2 linked regions of the Solitalea canadensis DSM 3403 genome follow. Each later gene encodes a partner of the first gene's protein in a complex. Links are inferred from orthologs where the notes say so. Each region holds a gene or a part of one and is shown in the gene's direction. Other genes may lie near its edges.

Region 1 (10,839 bases):
GGATTTCTTCAGAAATAAGCTTTCTGATCAAGGTATTAAATCTGTAATACCAGCAGCAGCTGACAGAGACTTTATTCAGGAAACGATCTATTATGAATTGGGGAAAGGTATTATAAAGGAAGAAACCAAACAGCGTTATATTTCCATTATTAATAATTTGATAAAACAAGGTGCAGAGGGCATCATTTTAGGTTGTACTGAAATACCATTGATCATTAAACAGAACGATGTTTCTGTAAAAGTATTTGATACTACTTTAATTCATTCGGCTGCTGCTGTAGAGTTTATACTTTCTTATTAAGTTTTTATCTTGAGCAATAGTTAAAAAATGAAGAGGGTTGTAAATGAAATTTGATACCTCTTTGCTCAAATAGTTGTTGCGGCAGGAGTGCAACGAGTAATATTATGGGAAAGGGTAAAAAGATTTTTGAGATTTAGATAGATGAAATATCATAACAAGAAAGTACTTATAACGGGAGCTTCCTCTGGGATTGGCGAAGCAATCGCCTATGCATTTGCTAAAGAAGGTGCATTTTTAATTCTGGCCGCTAGAAATATTGAAGAATTGGAGCGTGTGAAATGCAATTGCATTGGTGCAGAACATGTGGTTACTACTTTCTTGGATATCAGTGATCATGATAAAGTGTTTACAAAGATGGAGTTGCTCATTAATGAATTTGGCCCCATTGATGTGTTGGTAAATAATGCGGGAATTAGTCAGCGTTCATTGGCTATTAATACATACTTTGAGGTAGAGAAGCAAATGATTGATGTAAACCTGTTGGGAACAATTGCCGTTACAAAAGGTCTTTTGCCAACAATGATAACACACGGCAAAGCTGAAATTGTAGTTATTTCCAGTATTATGGGCAAATTGGGCGGACCATTACGATCTGCTTACGCAGCCTCTAAGCATGGGCTTCATGGTTTCTTTGATACACTACGTGCCGAACACTATAAAGATGGGTTAAAAGTTCTGATTGTTTGCCCCGGATACATTAAAACTAATATTAGTATAAATGCATTAACTGGCACCGGAAAACCTCAGGCAACAATGGATGAAGCAACCGGAAAAGGTTATTCTCCTGAATATATAGCCAATAAGATATTAAAAGCGCTTAAGCAAAACAGGGAGGAGATTGTGGTGGCAAAAGGAAGGGAAAGAATGGGTGTTGTGTTAAAACGTTTCTTCCCAGGCTTATTGAGTTGGATAATCAGAAAGGCTAAAACTGTGTAATTTTTTGGCAAGCAGTTATTGTCTGATGTGCAATGTACTTACAGATCCTTCGTTCCTCAGGATGACAAGTTTATGGTCTGACAGCAGAATAAATTAAACTTAGCGACTTCGTGTCTTAGCGGTTCAATTTATACAGCCTGTTCAAGCATTAAGCCCAGCAACTCCTCAAGATATTTACGATCATTTGCCAGCCGCGGAACCTTATGTTGTCCGCCTAGTTTGCCTTTGTTCTTCATCCAGTTATAAAAAGTTCCTTCTGGTGCCACATGTAATAGAGGACGACGAAGCGCCATGTCTTTATAACGTTTGGCCTCATAGTCTGAGTTTTGTTTTTTCAGATTTTCATCCAATAAATCAAGGAAATGTTCTATGTTTTCTGGTCGTCGTTCAAACTCGATGATCCACTCGTGTCCACCGTTCTCTCCATCTGTAAAATAAACAGGACCGGCAGTGTAATCCTTGATAATGGAATTAGTGGCCTTGGTGGCAGCTGTTAAAGCTTGCTCTGCATTCTCAATAATTAATTCTTCACCAAAGGCATTTATAAAATGGCGGGTACGTCCGGTAATTTGAATCCTAAAAGGATTCAAACTTGTGAATTTAATCGTGTCACCAATCATGTATCGCCATAAACCACCATTGGTAGAGATGATGATAGCATAGTTTTTATTGAGCTCTACCTCACTTAAATCTAATGTTTTTGCATAAGGATCACCGTAGTTTTCCATTGGCAAAAACTCATAATAAATTCCATAGTCGAGCATTAATAGCATTTCAGTGCTATTGCTCTGATCCTGTATTCCAAAGAAACCTTCTGAAGCATTATAGGTCTCAAGGTAATACATGTCGTCAGACGGGATTAATTTTCTAAACTGTTCACGGTAAGGTGTAAAGTTTACAGCGCCATGCACATATAACTCAAGATTAGGCCATACCTCAAGTAGGTTACTTTTGCCGGTAAGTTCAAGAATGCGTTTGGCAAGAATTACCGTCCAGGTTGGAACACCAGTTATACTGGTAACATTCTCATTCATGGTGGCATGAGCCATTTTTTCAATCTTGGCTTCCCATTCATCCATTAATGCAATGGATAAATCCGGAGTACGGTAGAATTCGGCCCAGATTGGTAAATTCTGAATTAAAACAGCAGAAAGATCTCCGTAGCAAGACTCATCATTTAGCTGGTTAACCTGGTGACTTCCGCCCATAACCAAACCTTTTCCGGTAAACATTTGTGTTTCAGGACGATTATTGCAGTAAATGGCCAACATATCTTTGCCACCTTTAAAGTGGCACTCTTCCAATGATTCTTCACTTACCGGAATGAATTTACTTTTATCACTGGTTGTACCTGATGATTTCGCGAACCAGGTAATATTGCTTGACCATAATATATTCTTTTCCCCCTTCATCATCCGCTCAATATAGGGTTTCAATGAGTCGTAATTTTGAATAGGGAAGCGTTGTTTAAAGTCGGATGGGCTGTCGATAGATCTAAAATCATGTTTCAACCCCCATTCAGTATTGCGAGCGGTATTCACTAAGTCGGAAAGCCACTCTTGCTGAACTTCAAGCGGGTATTTCATGAAAAGCTCAATTTGATGAATTCGCTTTTTCATGATCCAGGAAACAATATTGTTGATTATCGACATGCTTTTGATGTTTAAATCCCTTTAAATTACAAAACTTTAGGGCGTAATACGAAATTCCTGCCAAGATATACACGACGAACCTGTTCGTCTGCAGCAAGATCCTCGGCTGTTCCCGACTTTAATATCGATCCTTCAAACAATAAATAAGCTCTGTCGGTAATCGATAACGTTTCCTGAACGTTGTGGTCGGTAATAAGAATTCCGATGTTCTTGGTCTTAAGTTTTGCTACAATTGTTTGAATTTCTTCCACCGCAATAGGGTCAACGCCAGCAAATGGCTCATCTAAAAGAATAAACTTAGGGTCAACTGCGAGACAACGGGCAATTTCTGTACGACGGCGTTCTCCTCCTGAGAGTAAATCTCCGCGATTCTTTCGCACTTTGTTTAAACTGAATTCAGTCAATAAAGCCTCCAGTTTTTCATGACGTTGCTCCTTGTTTAAACCAGTCATTTCAAGTATTGCCATAATGTTATCTTCAACAGTAAGCTTACGAAAAACAGAAGCTTCCTGTGCCAGATAACCGATACCCTTTTGAGCACGTTTGTACATTGCATCGTAAGTTATCTCTTGATCATCAAGAAAAACATGACCATCATTAGGTTTTATTAAACCAGTAATCATGTAAAAAGAAGTGGTTTTGCCCGCACCGTTAGGGCCAAGTAGTCCTACAATTTCTCCTTGTTTTACATTAAACGATACATGGTTTACCACTGTGCGTTTTTTGTAGGTTTTTACCAGATTTTCAGCGCGTAGCTCAAGCTTTGATTCGTTTATATCCACTGGTTTCTAGTTTATTCAAATTTTATGTCTTTAACATTTAATTGAATGGTGGTTTTTCCATTCCAGGTATTCTCCTCAATACTGTAACAAATATCAAATGGAATACCTTTTCTTATGCGTTGATAATGCTGGCCTAAATTAAAACCTATGCAATCAAAAAAATAACCTTCTGATTGTTGAACGGTAAACTTCAAGTGATTATTTCCCACCACTTGCGGCTCCCCTTTACACCATACATTTTTTGAGGCAAAAGTAGGCTTCATATTGCCCGGTCCAAAAGGGGCAAATTGCTTAATAATCCGTACTAATTTAGGTTCAATGGTATTTAATTTTACGTATTCATCAATTTCAATTTCCTGAGAAAGCGAACGTTCTTCAATGGTTGATGCAACAACTTCTTCGAACTTATTGATAAATGCCGTTATATTCTCAAGAGGAATGGTAAGCCCCGCAGCATATTTATGTCCACCATACTGTTCCAAAAGATCACTGCAAGCACTTATCGCTTCATGAATATCAAATCCGTTAACAGAGCGGGCAGAACCTGTGGCTTTGCCGTTTGACTCAGTAAGAATGATGGTAGGACGATAATATTTTTCAATCAGTCGCGAAGCAACGATACCGATAACTCCCTTATGCCAGGTAGGAGAAAATAAAACTGTTGATTTACGAGTCTGCTGACTTGGGTCGGATTCCAGCATTGCCAATGCTTCACCTGTAATACTGTTATCAAACTCCTTGCGTTCGGTGTTTTTAAGATTAACCAGCTGTCCTTTTTCAGTGGCCAATTCTGATGAACCTGAAATTAATAAATGCACCGCATGTTTAGCATCATCAATACGACCGGCGGCATTAATTCGAGGTCCAATCTGAAAAACAATGTCAGTTATTGTTATTGCTTCTTTTTGAGCGGAAAGGTCTATTAATGCTTTTAATCCTTCACAGGGGTTTTCATTAATTCTTTTCAGCCCATAAAAAGCAAGCGTTCTGTTTTCTCCGGTAATAGGAACAATATCAGAGGCAATACTGACCGCAACCAGATCGAGAAAGGGTTCGAGGTAAGTAAACGGCATATTGTTTTTTTCTGCAAATGCCTGAATGAGTTTAAAGCCGATTCCACAACCGGAAAGCTCCTTATAGGGATATTCACAATCATGTCTTTTGGGATCAAGAACAGCTATAGCGTAAGGAACCTCATCGCCTGGTAAATGGTGATCACAAATAATAAAATCAATTCCTTTTTCATTTGCGTAATCAATCTTATCAACAGATTTAATGCCGCAATCAAGCGCAATAATTAACGAATGGTTGTTTTCCTCAGCCCAGTCAATGCCTTTAGTTGAAATACCATAGCCCTCTTTATACCTGTCGGGGATATAGTAACTAAGATTATTGTAAAACTTTTTAAAGAAACTGTAAACCAGCGAAACTGAAGTAGTTCCATCTACATCATAATCTCCGTAAATAAGGATCTTTTCTTGATTTTTTATTGCTTCTTCAATCCGGTCGATCGCTTTTTCCATGTCAAGCATCAGGAAGGGATCATGTAGATGTCTTATATCAGGGCGAAAAAAATCTTTGGCACTATCAAAATCAACGATACCACGTCTTTCGAGTAGTTTAGCGATAATGGGTGAAACATTCAGTTCCTGCGACAACAAGTCCACCACGTCATTTTTATAATCCGAATGTGTAATCCACCTTTTATCCATAGTATAATTCAAGGGGTAAAAATAATAGTTTTTATGGAATGTGTTTTTTCTTTAAGTGAGCGCATGCAAGTAATAGCTTTCAATATTGTTTAAATATTTGATATACAAAAGGGTGAATACTGTTTTGTGGAAAAGTAATTTTCTCTATTCTTCAAAGTAAGTTAATGTTGTGCGATTTCGAGCGCCGGGTATGAGGCTTTTATTTTATAAGTTTAAGCTTTGTAACGAGATGCTTAAAAATTTTATCTTTGCCGGATGCAATCGAAAATAGAAGGCTATATATCAGAGATCAATGCGTTTACTCCGGCAAACGCCGAGGAGTTGGAGCAATTCCGTATAAAATTTTTAGGACGTAAAGGTATTGTGGGTGAAATGTTTGAAGAGTTCAAACAAGTTACACCAGAAGAAAAGCGCGTTTTAGGTAAGGTCCTCAACGTTTTTAAACAAACTGCAGAGGCAAAAGTAAATGAATTTAAGGAGCAGTTCGAAAATCATCAGCAACAGCATTCCGGTATAGACCTTACGTTGCCAGGCGAACCGATTAATATTGGTTCTCGTCATCCGCTTTCGTTAGTTCGTAAAGAAATCGTCGAAATATTTTCACGTATTGGCTTTAACGTTGCTGAGGGACCAGAAATTGAAGATGACTGGCATAACTTCTCCGCATTGAATTTTCCTCAGGACCACCCGGCTCGCGATATGCAAGACACATTCTTTATTCAAAAAGATACAGGGTCTGATAAAGGAGATATTGCATTACGTACACATACATCATCTGTGCAAGTACGAATGATGGAAGCAGGTAAACCTCCTTTCCGTGCAATTATGCCAGGTCGTGTGTTTCGTAATGAAGCGATTTCAGCTCGTGCGCATTGTATTTTTCATCAGGTGGAAGGTCTTTATATTGATGAAAATGTTTCGTTTGCAGATTTAAAACAGACGCTTTATTACTTTGTTCAGGAATTGCTGGGCAAAGGAACAGAAGTTCGTTTCCGTCCTTCATTCTTTCCTTTCACAGAGCCATCAGCCGAAATGGACGTGACTTGTTTGATCTGTGGAGGTGAGGGTTGTAATGTGTGTAAATATACCGGATGGGTTGAAATATTAGGTTGTGGCATGGTGGATCCGAATGTCCTTGATAATTGTAATATCGATTCAAAAAAATATACTGGATTTGCCTTTGGTATGGGTATTGAGCGTATTACCATGCTGAAATACCAAGTGAAAGACCTTCGCTTATTTTTTGAAAATGATGTGCGTTTCCTCAAACAGTTCCAATCAGAAATTATATAACAGCCCACTGTAGATGGATGTAGATAAAATATCAATAAGCATAAAAAACGCTGCTCAACATCTTTTCAGACGCTATGGCTATCATAAAACCAGTGTCAATGAAATTGCGGCAAAAGCGAATTTAGCCAAAGCCACCATCTATAAGTATTTTGAAAGCAAAGAGTTAATTCTCAATGCAATCATCATGGATTATCTTGATAAGCATATTCAGGAGCTTGCTGCAAGTGTTGATCCTAACCAGGAGAAATTAAGCAGTAAGGAGATTTCTGATCTTATTTTAAAAGCCAGCCGGTTAACATATACGGCATGTAATGAGTTTATAGGCTGGGAGTTTATCAGGGAGTCTGCAAATGCGCAGGCATTTTTGAAAAATCTTTCTAATGAGATCGAATTACTGATTATGGGTGTTGTTATGAAAGTAAGACATGTTGATGCTGATAGTGAACAGGCTCGTCGTACACGTTTTTTAGTTTCAGCTAGTAAGAGTATTGTGTTTTCATTTGCGTTTACTTCGGTAACCGATGCTGATGTAAAGAAGAATTTTATTCAGTTTCGTAATGAAATCCTTCCCTATTTGATCAGGGGAGCATTTGTATAAAGTAAATTGCATAGCTTAGTGTACGTGTGACACTTATTTTACATTAGACCATTTTAGTATTTGGTACAAATGTTGTATGTTTGTAGCATGAATTAACACATTCTACACATGAGACGAGAACTAAAAGATTTCTCATTGGAGCTTGAACAAAAATTTGAGTTCTACTGCAAACCAAAGAGCAGTCTTTTACGTTTTATAATCAGACTTTTCAAATTGTAAAGTTTCATAGATAAATTGGTTTAGGTTGAGCCCCGTATAACAGAGATGTTGACGGGGTTTTCTTTTTTGATCCGGGATACACAGATTTTGTTTTTGGGATTACACAGATTTTTTAGGGGATTACACCGATTTGTAATTTTAAATTATACATTCCGAGCGCTCCCTTCTCCTTCAGGAGAAGGGCAGGGGATGAGGTGTTTACTCCAAAATAATTGTTTGCGCTTTGTTTAATTTGAATGTTTCCCTAAGGTTCATTCGAGTAATTCTTTTATTATCCAGCTTATAAACCAACACAAATTCCATATCACTTATATTTATGAAAGTGGAGTATAACGTACCTGCTTCTTTCCTCTTCTCTGTAACTGTTTTGGGTTGCACTGCTTTCGCTGCAATATTTCCCACTTCTTTTAGTGTTAATGGAGTTGAGGTCTCGGTTAATCGCTTAATCTCTGCTTCCATAGCATCATAACGCTTACAAGGATAATTGCCTGCAGCAGTATCTGATAGTAAGAAATTGGTGGCCATTAAATAGTTGTTGGCTATTCTTATTACCTTTTTCTCTCCTTTTACCCATTCGATAACTGCCGCATTGCCAGATTTATCACCAAATAGCAAATGTCCGTTTGACAAACAAATATCTTTGGCCGATAAGAATGTCAGGGCATCCTCTACGGTTTTGCACTTAGCCAAAATTTCATCACCTAAATTGCCTTTAGGTTTATTGCAACCTTTGGGTGTACTTTGATTGGGGGTTACCGCTCCATCAAAAAATAATCCGGATTGGTTAATTCCGCCTTGAGCAAAATCATCCCATCCATACCATAATCTCCCTAATTCCGATTTATTCGGAGGCATGATTTTGATGTAAGGCTTCACATTGTACCAATAATCTTCATTATTAACTGCATAGATTTTGCCTGTAGTTTTGTCAATAAAATACAAGATAGAGCAGGCTGTGCTGGTTAATGAGGTTATTAATTGAAGACTTAGGACTAATACTAATTGTCTCATTTTGTCAGACTTGTTGAAATTATCATTAAAGTTATTGAAATGTATTGATATTACTGATTGCGTAATCATAACGCTGTTTAACAACCGTCTGAAAAATCGTACTTTTGCAGCCTGATGGCAAAAAAGAAATTTGAACCTTACATAGCTGAGGGCGTGGAAATTGTGGACATTGCTCATGATGGGCGTGCAATAGGTAAACATGATGATCGGGTAATCTTTGTTGATAAGGCTGTTCCTGGCGACTTTGTAGATATCAATGTAAATTACAGAAGAAGGCAATTGTTTGAAGGGAAAATCGATAAACTTCATAAACCTTCAGAATATCGTGCAGAGCCTTTTTGTTCTCATTTCGGTGTTTGTGGAGGATGCAAATGGCAGCATTTGAGCTATGAGGGTCAACTTAAATTTAAACAGAAGCAAGTTGTTGATGCTTTGGAGCGTATTGGTGGCATAAGTACTGAATCATTGATCCCTATTTTCGGATCTGAGAAAACGACTTATTACAGAAATAAAATGGAATATACTTTTTCCAATAAGCGTTGGCTTACGGAAGAAGACATGCAAAATGCAGCTAACTTAGAACAGGATGCACTAGGATTTCATGTTCCTTTGCGCTTTGATAAGATCATCGATATTCAGCATTGTTATTTGCAGCAAGATCCTTCTAATGAAATTAGAAATGCGATTCGTGCTTATGCACTTGAAAATCAATTGTCGTTCTATGATTTGAAGGAGCATAAAGGACAACTACGTAACCTGATCATCCGTACGGCAAGTACAGGCGAATTGATGATAATTGTGGTGTTTGCGCATGCAAGTAAATCTGTTATTAATACAATGATGGATTATGTTGCAGATCGATTCCCGCAGATTACTTCATTATCTTATGTGGTTAATCAAAAAAAGAACGATACCATTTTTGACCAAAATGTGGTTACCTATAAAGGCCGTGACCATATTTTTGAAGAAATGGAAGGGATTAAATTTAAAATTTCTCCCAAATCATTCTATCAAACTAACTCTGAGCAGGCTTATAACCTATATAAGATAACCCGCGATTTTGCCGACTTTAAAGGCGACGAATTGGTATACGATCTTTATACCGGGGCAGGGACAATTGCTAATTTTGTTGCAAAGAAAGTAAAGCAAGTTGTGGGTGTTGAGTATGTTCCGGAAGCGATAGAGGATGCTAAGATCAATTCTGAAATCAATGGAATTGATAATACATTATTTTATGCAGGAGATATGAAAGATGTTTTAAATGCAGATTTCATTGCTCAGCATGGAAAACCCAATGTTGTTATCTCTGATCCGCCTAGAGCTGGAATGCATGCAGATGTTGTGGCGCGCATCAACGAAATGGAACCAGAGAAAATCGTGTATGTTAGCTGTAATCCGGCTACGCAAGCAAGAGACTTGGCACTGTTGAATGAAAAGTATGAAGTAGTGAAAATTCAACCGGTTGATATGTTCCCGCAAACAATTCACGTGGAGAATGTTGTTTTACTAAGAAAAAGATAAGAGGTCACGCAAAGCCGCAATGGTTTATGCCCTTGCCGTCTTTACAAGTGATACTTTTCCTTTTACTATGGAAATATAAAATTCTGATTAGAAGGAGAATGTTGTTTTACTAAAAAAGATAAGGTGTAACACACAGAGATGAAAACAATCAGCGTAATCATTCAATGGAATCTGTGTAATCCTAATAAATAGTTATGGAGTTAGAAAATTCTGATCAGCCGCAAAAAGGTCCTAGTCCTTTGGTGAGCTTGGAAAAAGACCTTAAGTTATACAATGAATCAATCAGAGAAGTTGCTGCGGATATTTTGGAAGCAAAACTTTCTGATTACCCGATCTTCGTTGCTCATCAACATGAGGTGAGCCTTGGTCAGATGATTTTAAACAGTAAGGAACTTAAAACAAGCTGGAATATAAATGCCGCTACTTTAGAAGAGTTCATTGAAAAGAACGTAATTGCAAAAGAACGTGAGGAATATTTTGTAAATAATTATAAAGATCCGGAAGCGTATATGTGTTTGTTTGTCATAGTACCTGAAGGAGCCAATTTTGTTTTTTATCCATACAAGTAATTATTAATGTGTAAACTTTAAATGCTCTTTTTTGCCCATTAAATATTTACCATTATTTTTAACTCTTTGATTTTGCCCATGAGTACAAAAATTAAGATACTGGATAAAAAACAGATCCAGCAAAAGATAGATCGTATTGCATATCAAATTTTGGAAGACAATTTCGAAGAAAAAGAAATTGTTTTGGCCGGTATCATTCCCCGTGGGAATACACTTGCCGAGCGATTAAAGAAGAAAATCGAATC
Region 2 (11,130 bases), 4.6 Mb from region 1 along the record:
CTTACTTTGGTGGTTACAACATTGTCAACGGAACTCGTTAAGTTAGAAAGTGTAACAAATCCACCTTCCTTGCGGGCAATATCCTCGATTTTGAAGGTTGCATCAGCGACACTTTTTACTTTAAACTTTAACTCCGATGTTCGGATGAACTTCCTACCGTTATCATTTCCGGTTTCCGCTGCCGATGAAGATATCATTGCTGTATCGGCAGAAGCCATTGACTCCATTTCCGCTTTGTGGTTCTGACCACAACTTGTAATTGCCAGGGTTAGTACTGATATAAGTACCAGTTGTTGAATGTTCTTCATAATTTTGTTTAGGAGTGAATTAGTTCGTAAATATTTTTCAATTAATTCACCCGACATGAAGAAAGTAACCCTTGTATTTATAAATTTACAAGACCAATCAATTTGAAATGAATTTCTTTAACAATAAACAGGTGGCAGCGTTGCCTAACCATTTAAAGCAGTATGTTGTTGAACAACATTATGAGCATTATACGCCTGTTGATCACGCTATTTGGCGGTATGTAATGCGTCAGAATTACAGTTACCTTAAGGATGTTGCTTATTACCCTTACATTCCGGGATTAAAAAAAGCTGGTTTAACAATTGAAAAGATTCCAAGCCTGCAAGAGATGAATGATGCGCTTGGTCAAATAGGGTGGGGTGCGGTAACTGTTGACGGTTTTATTCCTCCTGCTGCTTTCATGGAGTTTCAGGCTTATAAGGTTTTAGTAATTGCTGCGGATATACGCCAAATCGATCATATTGAATATACTCCGGCTCCTGATATTATTCATGAATCTGCCGGCCATGCTCCAATTATTGGAGAACCTCGTTATGCCGATTATTTAAGCTATTTCGGCTACATAGGTTCTAAAGCAATGTATTCTCATAAAGATTTTGAATTGTATGAAGCGATCAGACATTTATCGATCTTAAAGGAAATGCCTGATGCTGATCCTGCTGAAATTGCAAAAGCCGAAAAGGATCTTGAATTTAAGCAGCAAAACTTAGGTGCACCTTCTGAAATGGCTTTGTTAAGCCGTTTACACTGGTGGACAGTTGAGTACGGATTAATCGGTACTATAGATGAGCCTAAGATTTATGGAGCTGGCCTATTATCTTCAATTGGTGAAAGTGCATCTTGCATGAAACCGGATGTTCAAAAGCTATGGTATGCCAAGGATACAATCAATTACTCTTATGATATTACCAAGCCACAACCTCAATTATTCGTTACAGCTGATTTCGAAAATCTGATAGCTGTATTAGAGGATTTTGCCAATACAATGTCGTTTAGAGTTGGGGGTACTTATGGATTGATGAAAGCCATTGAGTGTAGAAATACTTGTACTGCAGTTTATAGTTCCGGATTGCAAGTAACAGGCACGTTTACAGATGTAATATTGAATGAAAAAGACGAAGCAATCTATCTGAAAACAACAGGTCCTTCCGCTTTAAGTTATAATGACACTCAACTGGAAGGTCACCATAAGGAATATCATGCTGATGGATTCAGTTCTCCGATAGGTAAGCTAAAGGATACCGAAATGTCATTGGAAGATTTTCATATTAATGACCTTAAAAACATTGGAGTAGAAATAGGTGAGCCTGCATACCTCGAATTTGAGAGTGGTATTGTTGTAGAAGGTGTATTAAAATCTGTTATCCAGGAAGATCAAAAATTAGTATTACTAAGTTTTACTAATTGTAAAGTATACGACGCTAAATCTGGGAAAGTTTATTTTGAGCCATTATGGGGAATTTACGATATGGCTGTAGGTTCAAAAATTGTATCTGTGTTTTGTGGAGCCGCTGATAAAGATGCATTTGAGCCGGTAGCAATGGTGTCGGATAATAAAACATATCAGGTGAACTATGATAATAAAACGATTCGTTTGCATGAATTATATCGTATTGTTAGAAAGGTTCGTGAAAAACAGGCGGATGTTGCTTTGTTGCCTTCAGTTTGGGATTCATTAAAAACTGAACATACGAATGACTGGCTTTGTGCAATGGAAATTCTTGAAATCTTTGATCACACCGGACTACATCCTGAGATAGCTGAAGATATTCGTTTATTCCTTAAAAATAAAGCTTCCAGCGATCCAAAACTAACCAAGTTAATTAATGACGGTTTTAGCCTTATCGCTAATCCGGTTATTGATTTAGTACATTAGTAATAAAAGTTCATAGATCATAGTTTATAGATCATAGTTCATGGTTCATAGATCATGGATAGATAATAGTTCAGGGGCAAGGTTTGAATAACCATATACAATAACTCCTGAACTATTATTTTTGGGGTTAGGTTATAGACCATGAACCATGATCTATGAACCATGATCTAAAACCCCATAACTATACACAATTAACTAAATATGAATATTGTTATTACCGGAGCCAGCAGCGGTGTAGGTTTCGAAGCAGTCATTGAATTTGCCTTACAAACTAATCTTAAGGTAGTAGCCTTAGCCAGATCGGGTGATAAACTTGAAAAGCTTAAAGAAATTTCGCTTCAATTAAATCCAAATTGTGAGATAGAAGTATTGCCATTTGATATCTATTCCGGAGATTATGAAACGGAATTAATTCCATTGTTGAAAGAAAAATTAGGTACAGTTGATGTATTAATTAATAATGCAGGTGTGCTTATTAATAAGCCTTTCGAAGAACTAACAGAGGCAGATTTTGAGCTGATGATGCGTAGTAATCTGTTTGGGCATGTTAAAATGATTCAGCATCTGAAGCCTCTATTGTCTACCAATGCACATATTGTAAATATAGGTAGCATGGGTGGTTTTGCAGGAAGCGTTAAGTTTCCTGGATTGGTGGCTTATTCGGCAAGCAAAGCAGCGCTTCATAATCTTACGGAGTGTTTGGCAGAAGAGTTTAAAGAACAAAACATCAAAGTAAATTGCCTGGCATTGGGCTCGGCACAAACTGAAATGCTTGAACAAGCATTTCCTGGCTATGAATCTCCTGTTGCAGCTTTTGAAATGGGTAAATACATTGCCGACTTTGCCCTTACAGGTCATAAGTTTTTCAATGGTAAAGTAATTCCCGTAGCAACAAGTACTCCTTAAAATTATACAACTCATAACTAAGGGCTGACGGTTGAATAAATTATTATTCTGCTGTCAGCCTCATTTGTTTATAGGCATTATTGGTCTGATTTCTGCTTGGGAAAATTTATAGCGAACTTTTATTTGTTGATAAAGTTTGGTAAATTTTGTGTTCAATTTAATGCTCTCTGAATATGCCTCAACCTAAAAATGACTTTGCCTTTTTACGCAAATGGGAAAAAGAACGTAAAGAAAATAAATGGCGTTTTGCTATCAGAATCGGAATTTTACGCTACACCTTGCCGGTCATCGCCATCGTTACCATTTATGATCTTATCAACGGAATTAAAGACTTCGATCTATATCTTAAAATAAGAGTATGGTACGGTATCCCCATTTACCTGCTATGTGGTTTACTTGGTGGATTACTTATGTGGTACAATAATGAGAAACGGTATAAATCACTAAAGGGTTTGGATTAATACTCCTAATAATTGAACGATCAATTTAATTGTGAATACTTTGTTGCTCCTTTATGGAGCAATTTTTTTATAAAGGGTCCACACTGTTTAACTCCCAACAAATTTCTTCGTTAAATACAATAATCGTTAGGCTTAATTGATAATAATTACTTGTTAAATGGAAAATACTTATGAAAACAAACTGCCTATAACAGCATGGGCAGAAGACGATCGTCCGCGTGAAAAAATGATGTTGAAAGGTCGTCAAAGTTTAAGTGACGCAGAACTAATCGCAATCTTAATAGGTTCTGGAACCGCAAAACTAAGCGCAGTTGATTTGAGTAAACACATATTAAATTCACTTCAGAATAATATTAGCAAACTTGCTAAGCTAAGTACTAAAGAGTTAATGAAGTATAAGGGGATAGGCGAGGCTAAGGCAGTGACGATATTGGCTGCTTTGGAATTGGGCAGAAGAAGAAAAGAAGAAGAGCAAGTGAATAAGATTCAACGTATTTCTTGTAGCAAAGATGCTTATACTATCATTAACCCTTATTTGGCAGATATTCAACATGAGGAGTTTTGGGTAATTCTTTTAGGAAGATCCAACAAAGTGTTAGCGGTTAGCAATGTTAGTAAAGGGGGAATGACTAGTACAATTGCTGATCCCAAAATAATCTTTAAGCAAGCAATTGAACATTCAGCAACCAACATGATTTTAATTCACAATCATCCCTCTGGCAATTTAACCCCAAGTCAGCAGGACATCACTTTAACGAATAAGTTTATTAAGGCTGGAGAATTATTGGAGATTCAAGTTCTTGATCACCTCATAATTGGTGATCAACAATACTATAGCTTTGCCGATGAAGGTAAATTGTAAGATAGAGCGCCAATCTTGTTCATATTTAATTAGAATGAGATTGGCGCTTTAGTTATGTTAAACAGTTTCGATAACGGATGATTTATCCTTTTTGATCTTCTTTTTTTCACCCTTTATTCTGTTCAGCCACATGATCACTCCAGTTACAGGAAATGCAAGCGATAACAGACAAACAATAAAACTGATCACTTTTGTAGGTAAGCCATAAATGCTTCCAGTATGCAGAGGTTTAACAATCGATCTAATTTTTTGACCTTTGTTTTTAGCTGAATAAATAAATGAACCAACTATTTTACCACTATACTGATCAATGTAATAAGTGTCGCTTGCAGTTTCAATTACGTTTTCAGGTAAAACGTTTACCGTATAAACAGCTGCAGAATCTTTGGGCATTCTCACAGCATAATAAGATGCATTTTTAATAGGTGCAACAGATTCATAAATGGCCGAAACAGGTAAAGGTTTAATATTGGCTTGATAAATAGATGAAGGCGGCTCTGGATTTTCCATTTTTGAACCTGTAAGTGTAAATATACCCTTGTTCATCCAGTTAAAAGCCATAACCAAACCGGTTAATGAAATTACGATCAGAAAAATGGCGAGGTAAAATCCTGTAACAATATGCAGGTCATGATTTAAGCGTTTCCATCCACCGCTCCACTTAATTTTTAAGCGTTGATTTAGGATATTCTTCGTTTTTGGCCACCATAAAATTAACCCGGTGATTAAGATGAATAGAAAGAAGAAGGTAGAAATTCCAATTATTGTTTGACCGAAACTATCTTTTCCGGCTAACAACCATCTGTGTATCGATTCAACTGTAAAGAAAAATGATTCACGTCGGTTTACAACATCGATAACTTCACCTGTATATGGATTTACATAAACTGTCAATGTAGGTTTACGTCCTTCAGGTTTTCCTCCTTTTTTCTCGCCAGTTTTTCCTTCTGGTTTAATCTCTTTGGATGGTTGGGTATTGGCTTTTTTATCAGTTTCCTTTTTATTCTTCTTATCAGGAACCGTAATGCTAATTTCTACTGTTCTTGCTTCATCAGAATAAGCTTTAACACTTGCTAATTTAGCCTTTGGAGTGCTTCCCAATGCTTTATCAACCAACAGGTCAATTGGCAGGCGAACATCTCCAATTGCGGCAAAATATCGATCCTTATGAATAGTTTGCTCTATTTCTTCTTCAAAAACTAAGATAGTTCCTGTTAAGCAAGAGATAAAAATGATTAAGCCTGCGATTAAACTTAGATAAAGGTGAATAGTGCGAAAAAATACTTTCATGTGTTATACAAACAAACCGGATCATCCTTTCGGAGATCCGGTTTTATATTAGTAAAGGGTTATTTAGTTCTTAAAATTTATAAGCTACAGTAGCCATAAATTGACGAGGCGCAATAGGATTCACGCTGTAATTCTCATGAACATAGTAGTTCAATTCATCAGTAATGTTTGAAACCTTACCTAAAACAGAGAATTTTTTAAATGTATAACCTAATGAAAGATCAAATGTCGTAAAGCCACTTACTGGGATTAAACGATTTTTTTGAGTTTGTCCCTTTGTATTATTCCAGCCTGCATTACGTTCTCCCGTATAAAAACCCGATACTCCTACTTTTAAACCTTTTAAAGTAGAATTTGAGAACGTATAAAATACGGTTCCGTTCGCAGTATGAGAAGGAACGCTTACTAAACGTTCGCCTTCAACATAACTACCCTTAGTATCAGGAGTTTTAGTGTAACGCATATAAGTATAACTGTAGCCCGCTAAGAAATTTAAGCCTTTTGTAATAGTACCGTTAATGTCTAATTCAATACCATCACTTGTAGTTTGTCCGGAGAACTCTTTAAGGTTAGTATCAAAGTTTTCTTTTCCTTCTTTATCATATCTTGCAGTTTGAACGAGATTATTGTTGATAATCTTGTAAGCAGTCAGATTAACTGAAAGACGGCCCTGTAAGAAATCATTTTTTATCCCAACTTCATACTGGTCAATTGTTGAAGGATCTAAACTTCCTTGGTAAATATCCGTTCCTGAAGTATTTGGTACAAAGTTATTTGAATAGCTAGCAAATACAGATGTGTTCTTAGATGGTTGATAAACTACACCAAGACGAGGAGAAAACGCTTTATCAGATTTGTACTTAATTGTGGTGTTTTTTGCATCTGTTCCATTTGTTAAATTATAGATAGTTGGCACAGGAGAGTCGATGTATGACCATCTTAAGCCTGCTAAAACTTTAATTTTTTCAGAAATGCTTATTAAATCCTGAACAAAGATTCCAAAGCGATTAGTAGGTATGGCATTTCTTATAGAATCACTGGTTGATGGCATATCTGTACGCCAGCTGTACTTTGAAGGATCAAGGATGTTGATCTGGTCATATGCTGTAGGAAACTTTTTGAACCCGTATGTATTGTTCATGTATTTTTCTGCATCAGCTCCAAGCAATAACTTGTGCTCTACTTTTCCGGTTTTAACAGAACCATTTAAGTTAAGTTGCGTTGTATAATAATTCTCATTAGTTTTAGTCCTTGTCAAATTTCTGGCCCAGTCTCCATTGCTTTTTGCTTGAATACGTTCAGTTGAGAAATAATTACGATCAAAATTCTGATAAGCAACCTGAGCGTTTAGTTTCCATTTTTCATTAAACTGATGATTTAATGTTGCATTAGCAGTAGCTTGTTTTGCTTTGTTGTACGCCCATGGAGTATTAAAGAAACTCGATCGATCAATTGAAGTTGCTAAAGCTGTATCAGCTAATGAACCCAAACCAAAATCAGGAGTTAAATCAGCATCTAAATAATCCCCCTGAACTAATAAGTCAGTTTTATCACTGATTTTGTACAGAATAGAAGGGTTAACATAGATACGTTTAGACTCAACAGAATGTCTGAAACTTTTTGAGTTCTCATAAGTGCCAATAACACGGAAAGCTACTTTTTTGCTGATTGGTCCGTAAACATCAAGTGTAGGTTTGTAAAAATCATAACTGCCTGTGCGCATTGAAACCTCACCACCAAAGTTAAATTTAGGCTGTTTGGTTACCATATTAATAACTGCCCCAGCAGTTACATTACCGTATAATAAAGCCGAACTTCCTTTTAAAACCTCAATACTCTCAAGCGCACTTGCCTCAGGAATAACGCCAGAGTTAGAGCGAGCGCCGTTTTTCATGATATTGTTGGCTCCAAGATTATAACCGCGTGCAAAAAAGGTTTCGGATGTAGTACCGCGTGTAGTACCTAATGATACACCATTAACGTTTTTGATGGCATCACTTAACTTATTTACCTGTTGTTCAGCAATTACAGTGCTATTGATAACGGCTACACTTTGTGGTAGGTCCATTGGAGTAATATCAATTTTGCCTACACTAACGGGTTTTTTGTTAACGCTTTTAGTACCTGTTACAACTACTTCAGCAAGTTTACCTGATGTTTCAATTAAAGTAAAGTCGACAACTGATGATTGACCAGCAGTTACTAATACAGTTTTTGATTGTGGTTCTAAGCCTACATAACTGATAAGAAGGGTGTACGAGCCTTCTTTTACACCTTTGATTGTAAATAAACCAGCATCATTTGTAATGGAGCCTCTGTTAACTTCCTTTAAGCTTACACTTACCGCAGCTGCAGGACTACCATCACTTGTTTTTACAGTTCCGGTTATTGAACCATTTTTTGATTGACCATTTGCTGAAAAAACGGTTATACATAGTATCAAAAAACTAAGGATTGCAAATGATTTAGAAGAGTTGTAGAGCTTAAGAGTCATATAGTTGTAGTTAGTTGTTGTTATTTGTATTAAGTCTAAATATGGCCGCAAAAGTATACAATCAAAAAATCTTCCACAAGTATTATTTATAATTAATTTAAATAAGATGTAGTGTTGCAAAAGTATTCAGATAGAAATACAGAAATAATGGTTGTAAATTGAGTAGGAAGAACACCTACTTTATTTTTTTTCCTACTTTTGCGATTCGCCAAAAAGCGTTGAACAAATGAAGATTTCTTACAATTGGTTAAAACAATATATTCAAACTGAGTTAGCTCCTGAGGAGATATCAAAAATTCTTACGAATACAGGATTAGAAGTTGAAAGTCTGGAAAGAATTCAAACTATTCCGGGTGGTTTAGAGGGTTTGGTAATCGGTTATGTCACGTTTAGAGATAAACACCCTAATGCTGATAAGTTAAGTGTAACTAAAGTAAATGTTGGAGGTGAACGTGAATTAGATATTGTTTGCGGGGCTCCAAATGTTGCAGCAGGACAAAAAGTGGTTGTCGCAACTGTTGGGTGTATTGTACATCCGGTTTCAGGCGAACCTTTTGAAATTAAAAAAGCAAAGATCAGAGGTGAGGTTTCTGAAGGGATGATCTGTGCAGAAGATGAAATTGGTTTAGGAGAATCTCATGCAGGTATTATGGTGCTTCCGGAAGATGCTCCGATCGGTATGCCGGCTAAAGAATATTTCAAAATCGAAGATGATTATTGTTTCGAAATTGGCCTTACGCCAAATCGAGTTGATGCTTCTTCACATATTGGCGTTGCAAGAGATGTTGCCGCTGTATTGAAAGGTGCGGTTGTAATACCTTCTATTGATAATTTTAAGGTTGAAAATAATGACCTTAAAATTTCAGTTGAAGTAAAAGACAGTGAGGCTTGTCCGCGTTACTCAGGTGTTACAATTTCAGGAGTAACCGTTAAAGATTCTCCTGAATGGCTACAAAACAAATTACGTGCAATTGGAATTCGTCCGATTAACAATGTGGTTGACGTTACCAATTACGTTTTACACGAAACAGGGCAACCTTTACATGCATTTGATGCTGCCGAAATAAAAGGTAATAAAGTTATTGTTCGCAAAGCCGTTGAAAGGTCAACGTTTGTAACACTTGATGGGGCAGAACGTAAACTGTCGGCTAATGATCTGATGATTTGCAATGAGCAGGAAGAAATGTGTATTGCAGGAGTTTTCGGAGGATTAAATGCAGGTGTTAAAGAAACTACTAAAGCCATTTTCCTGGAGTCGGCTTATTTCAGTTCAGTTTCTGTTCGCAAAACAGCAAAACTTCATAATTTAAAAACAGATTCATCGTTCCGTTTTGAACGTGGAACTGATCCGGAAGCAACAGTGTATGCTTTAAAACGTGCAACTTTATTGATTAAAGAGGTTGCTGGCGGATCTGTTTCGTCTGATGTAATTGATATTTATCCTACCGTTATTAAGAAGGCAGAAGTGGATGTTACGTATAAAAACGTATATCGCTTAATCGGAAAGCAGATTCCGGCAGAAGAGATTAAATCGATTTTAAAAGGCTTGGGTATTGAAATTCTTTCAGAAAATGCTGAAGGTTTTAAAGTAAGTGTTCCTACCAATAAAGTGGACGTTACCCGTGAAGTTGATATCATTGAAGAGATTTTGCGTATTTACGGGTATAATAATGTTGAAATCCCTACTATTTTAAATTCTTCATTGTCTTTTGCAATTAAGCCTGATCGTGAGAAACTGCAAAATGTTGTTTCTGATTTCTTTACAGCCAATGGCTTTAATGAGATTATGTCGAACTCATTAACCAAGTCGGCTTACAGTCAACTTACTGCTACGATCAATCCGGAAGAAAATGTAGTTATTCTAAATCCATTAAGTACTGATCTTGACGTAATGCGCCAAACATTATTGTTCTCAGGTTTAGAGGCCATTGCTTATAACCAAAACCGTAAGAATGCAGATGTGAAGTTCTATGAGTTTGGTAAAATCTATAAAACGATAGAAAATGGTTATTACGAGGAACCTCGTTTGGCCTTATTTGTAACAGGCAGAAAGGAAATAGAGCAGTGGAATGCATCCGCAAACCAAGTTGACTACTTTTTGTTAAAAGGTTATGTAGATGCCATAATTAAGAAACTAAAGGTTTCTGTTGCATCGTCAGAAGTTATCAATAACGATATTTTTGCTGAAGGATTGGCTTATAAAAAAGGCAAAAATGTAATTGTCCAGTTTGGACAGGTGAGTAAAGCTGTTTTAAAGAAATTAGATATAGATAAGCCTGTATTCTATGCTGACTTTAACTGGGAATATCTATTGAAGGTTCAGTTAAATAACGTTGCGGAATACAAAGAAGTGGCAAAATTTCCTGCTGTTCGTCGAGACTTGTCTATGTTGTTAGATAGTTCGGTGAATTTCGCTTCATTAAAAGAAATTGCTTTTCAAGTTGAAAAGAACTTACTGAAAGAAGTAAATATTTTTGATAAATATGAGGGAGATAAGCTTCCTCAAGGTAAAAAGTCATATGCATTGAGCTTTGTCATTCAGGATGAGGAGAAAACCCTTACCGATAAGCAAATAGATGGCATTATGCAAAAACTGATTGCTGGGTTTGAAAAAGTAGGAGCGGAGATCAGAAAATAAGATATCATTATTAAAAATCAGGAATTAAGATTTTTTTATATATTACAGAATTCTTATTCTTGATTTTTTCTTAAGGAATCTGAAAAATCTATGAGTGAACTGGTAAAAACGCTTGAGCATCTTCAGCAAAAAATGCAAAAACTAATGGTTTTGCATAATAAACTGCAAAAAGAGCATATGGAACTTTTAGCGGAACTGAATGAAGCAAAAGAGGTATCAGAGACCCGTAGAACAACGATTTTGGAGTTGGAAGATCAGTTAAAAGCAGCAAGATTAGCTTCTTCTTTATCAGGA

Evidence for each region.
Region 2: the proteins of pheS (region 1) and pheT are in contact, whole or in part, in a crystal structure (PDB 6P24), measured with the Escherichia coli proteins. The link is inferred for Solitalea canadensis DSM 3403 from one-to-one orthologs.

Annotation. Positions count from the first base shown.
Region 1 is NC_017770.1:5,105,607-5,116,445, forward strand. What follows is about bases 4,877-7,657. They hold pheS (phenylalanine--tRNA ligase subunit alpha), read left to right. Parts: upstream 4,877-5,638; coding sequence 5,639-6,676; downstream 6,677-7,657. Other genes in these bases: recJ (single-stranded-DNA-specific exonuclease RecJ), read right to left, coding at 4,877-5,383; SOLCA_RS21595 (TetR/AcrR family transcriptional regulator), read left to right, coding at 6,690-7,274. Also shown: SOLCA_RS21565 (aspartate/glutamate racemase family protein), read left to right, coding at 1-301; SOLCA_RS21570 (SDR family oxidoreductase), read left to right, coding at 443-1,237; SOLCA_RS21575 (GH3 auxin-responsive promoter family protein), read right to left, coding at 1,366-2,889; lptB (LPS export ABC transporter ATP-binding protein), read right to left, coding at 2,916-3,671; more of recJ, read right to left, coding at 3,683-4,876; SOLCA_RS21600 (carcinine hydrolase/isopenicillin-N N-acyltransferase family protein), read right to left, coding at 7,692-8,504; 23S rRNA (uracil(1939)-C(5))-methyltransferase RlmD, read left to right, coding at 8,619-10,025; SOLCA_RS21610 (hypothetical protein), read left to right, coding at 10,220-10,594; SOLCA_RS21615 (phosphoribosyltransferase family protein), read left to right, coding at 10,673-10,839.
Region 2 is NC_017770.1:486,719-497,848, forward strand. Bases 8,059-11,130 are described here. They hold pheT (phenylalanine--tRNA ligase subunit beta), read left to right. Parts: upstream 8,059-8,424; coding sequence 8,425-10,836; downstream 10,837-11,130. Other genes in these bases: SOLCA_RS01910 (TonB-dependent receptor), read right to left, coding at 8,059-8,198; SOLCA_RS01920 (hypothetical protein), read left to right, coding at 10,927-11,130. In the rest of the region: SOLCA_RS01880 (DUF4349 domain-containing protein), read right to left, coding at 1-308; SOLCA_RS01885 (aromatic amino acid hydroxylase), read left to right, coding at 416-2,185; SOLCA_RS01890 (SDR family NAD(P)-dependent oxidoreductase), read left to right, coding at 2,387-3,091; SOLCA_RS01895 (hypothetical protein), read left to right, coding at 3,265-3,552; RadC family protein, read left to right, coding at 3,710-4,414; SOLCA_RS01905 (PepSY-associated TM helix domain-containing protein), read right to left, coding at 4,472-5,704; more of SOLCA_RS01910, read right to left, coding at 5,775-8,058.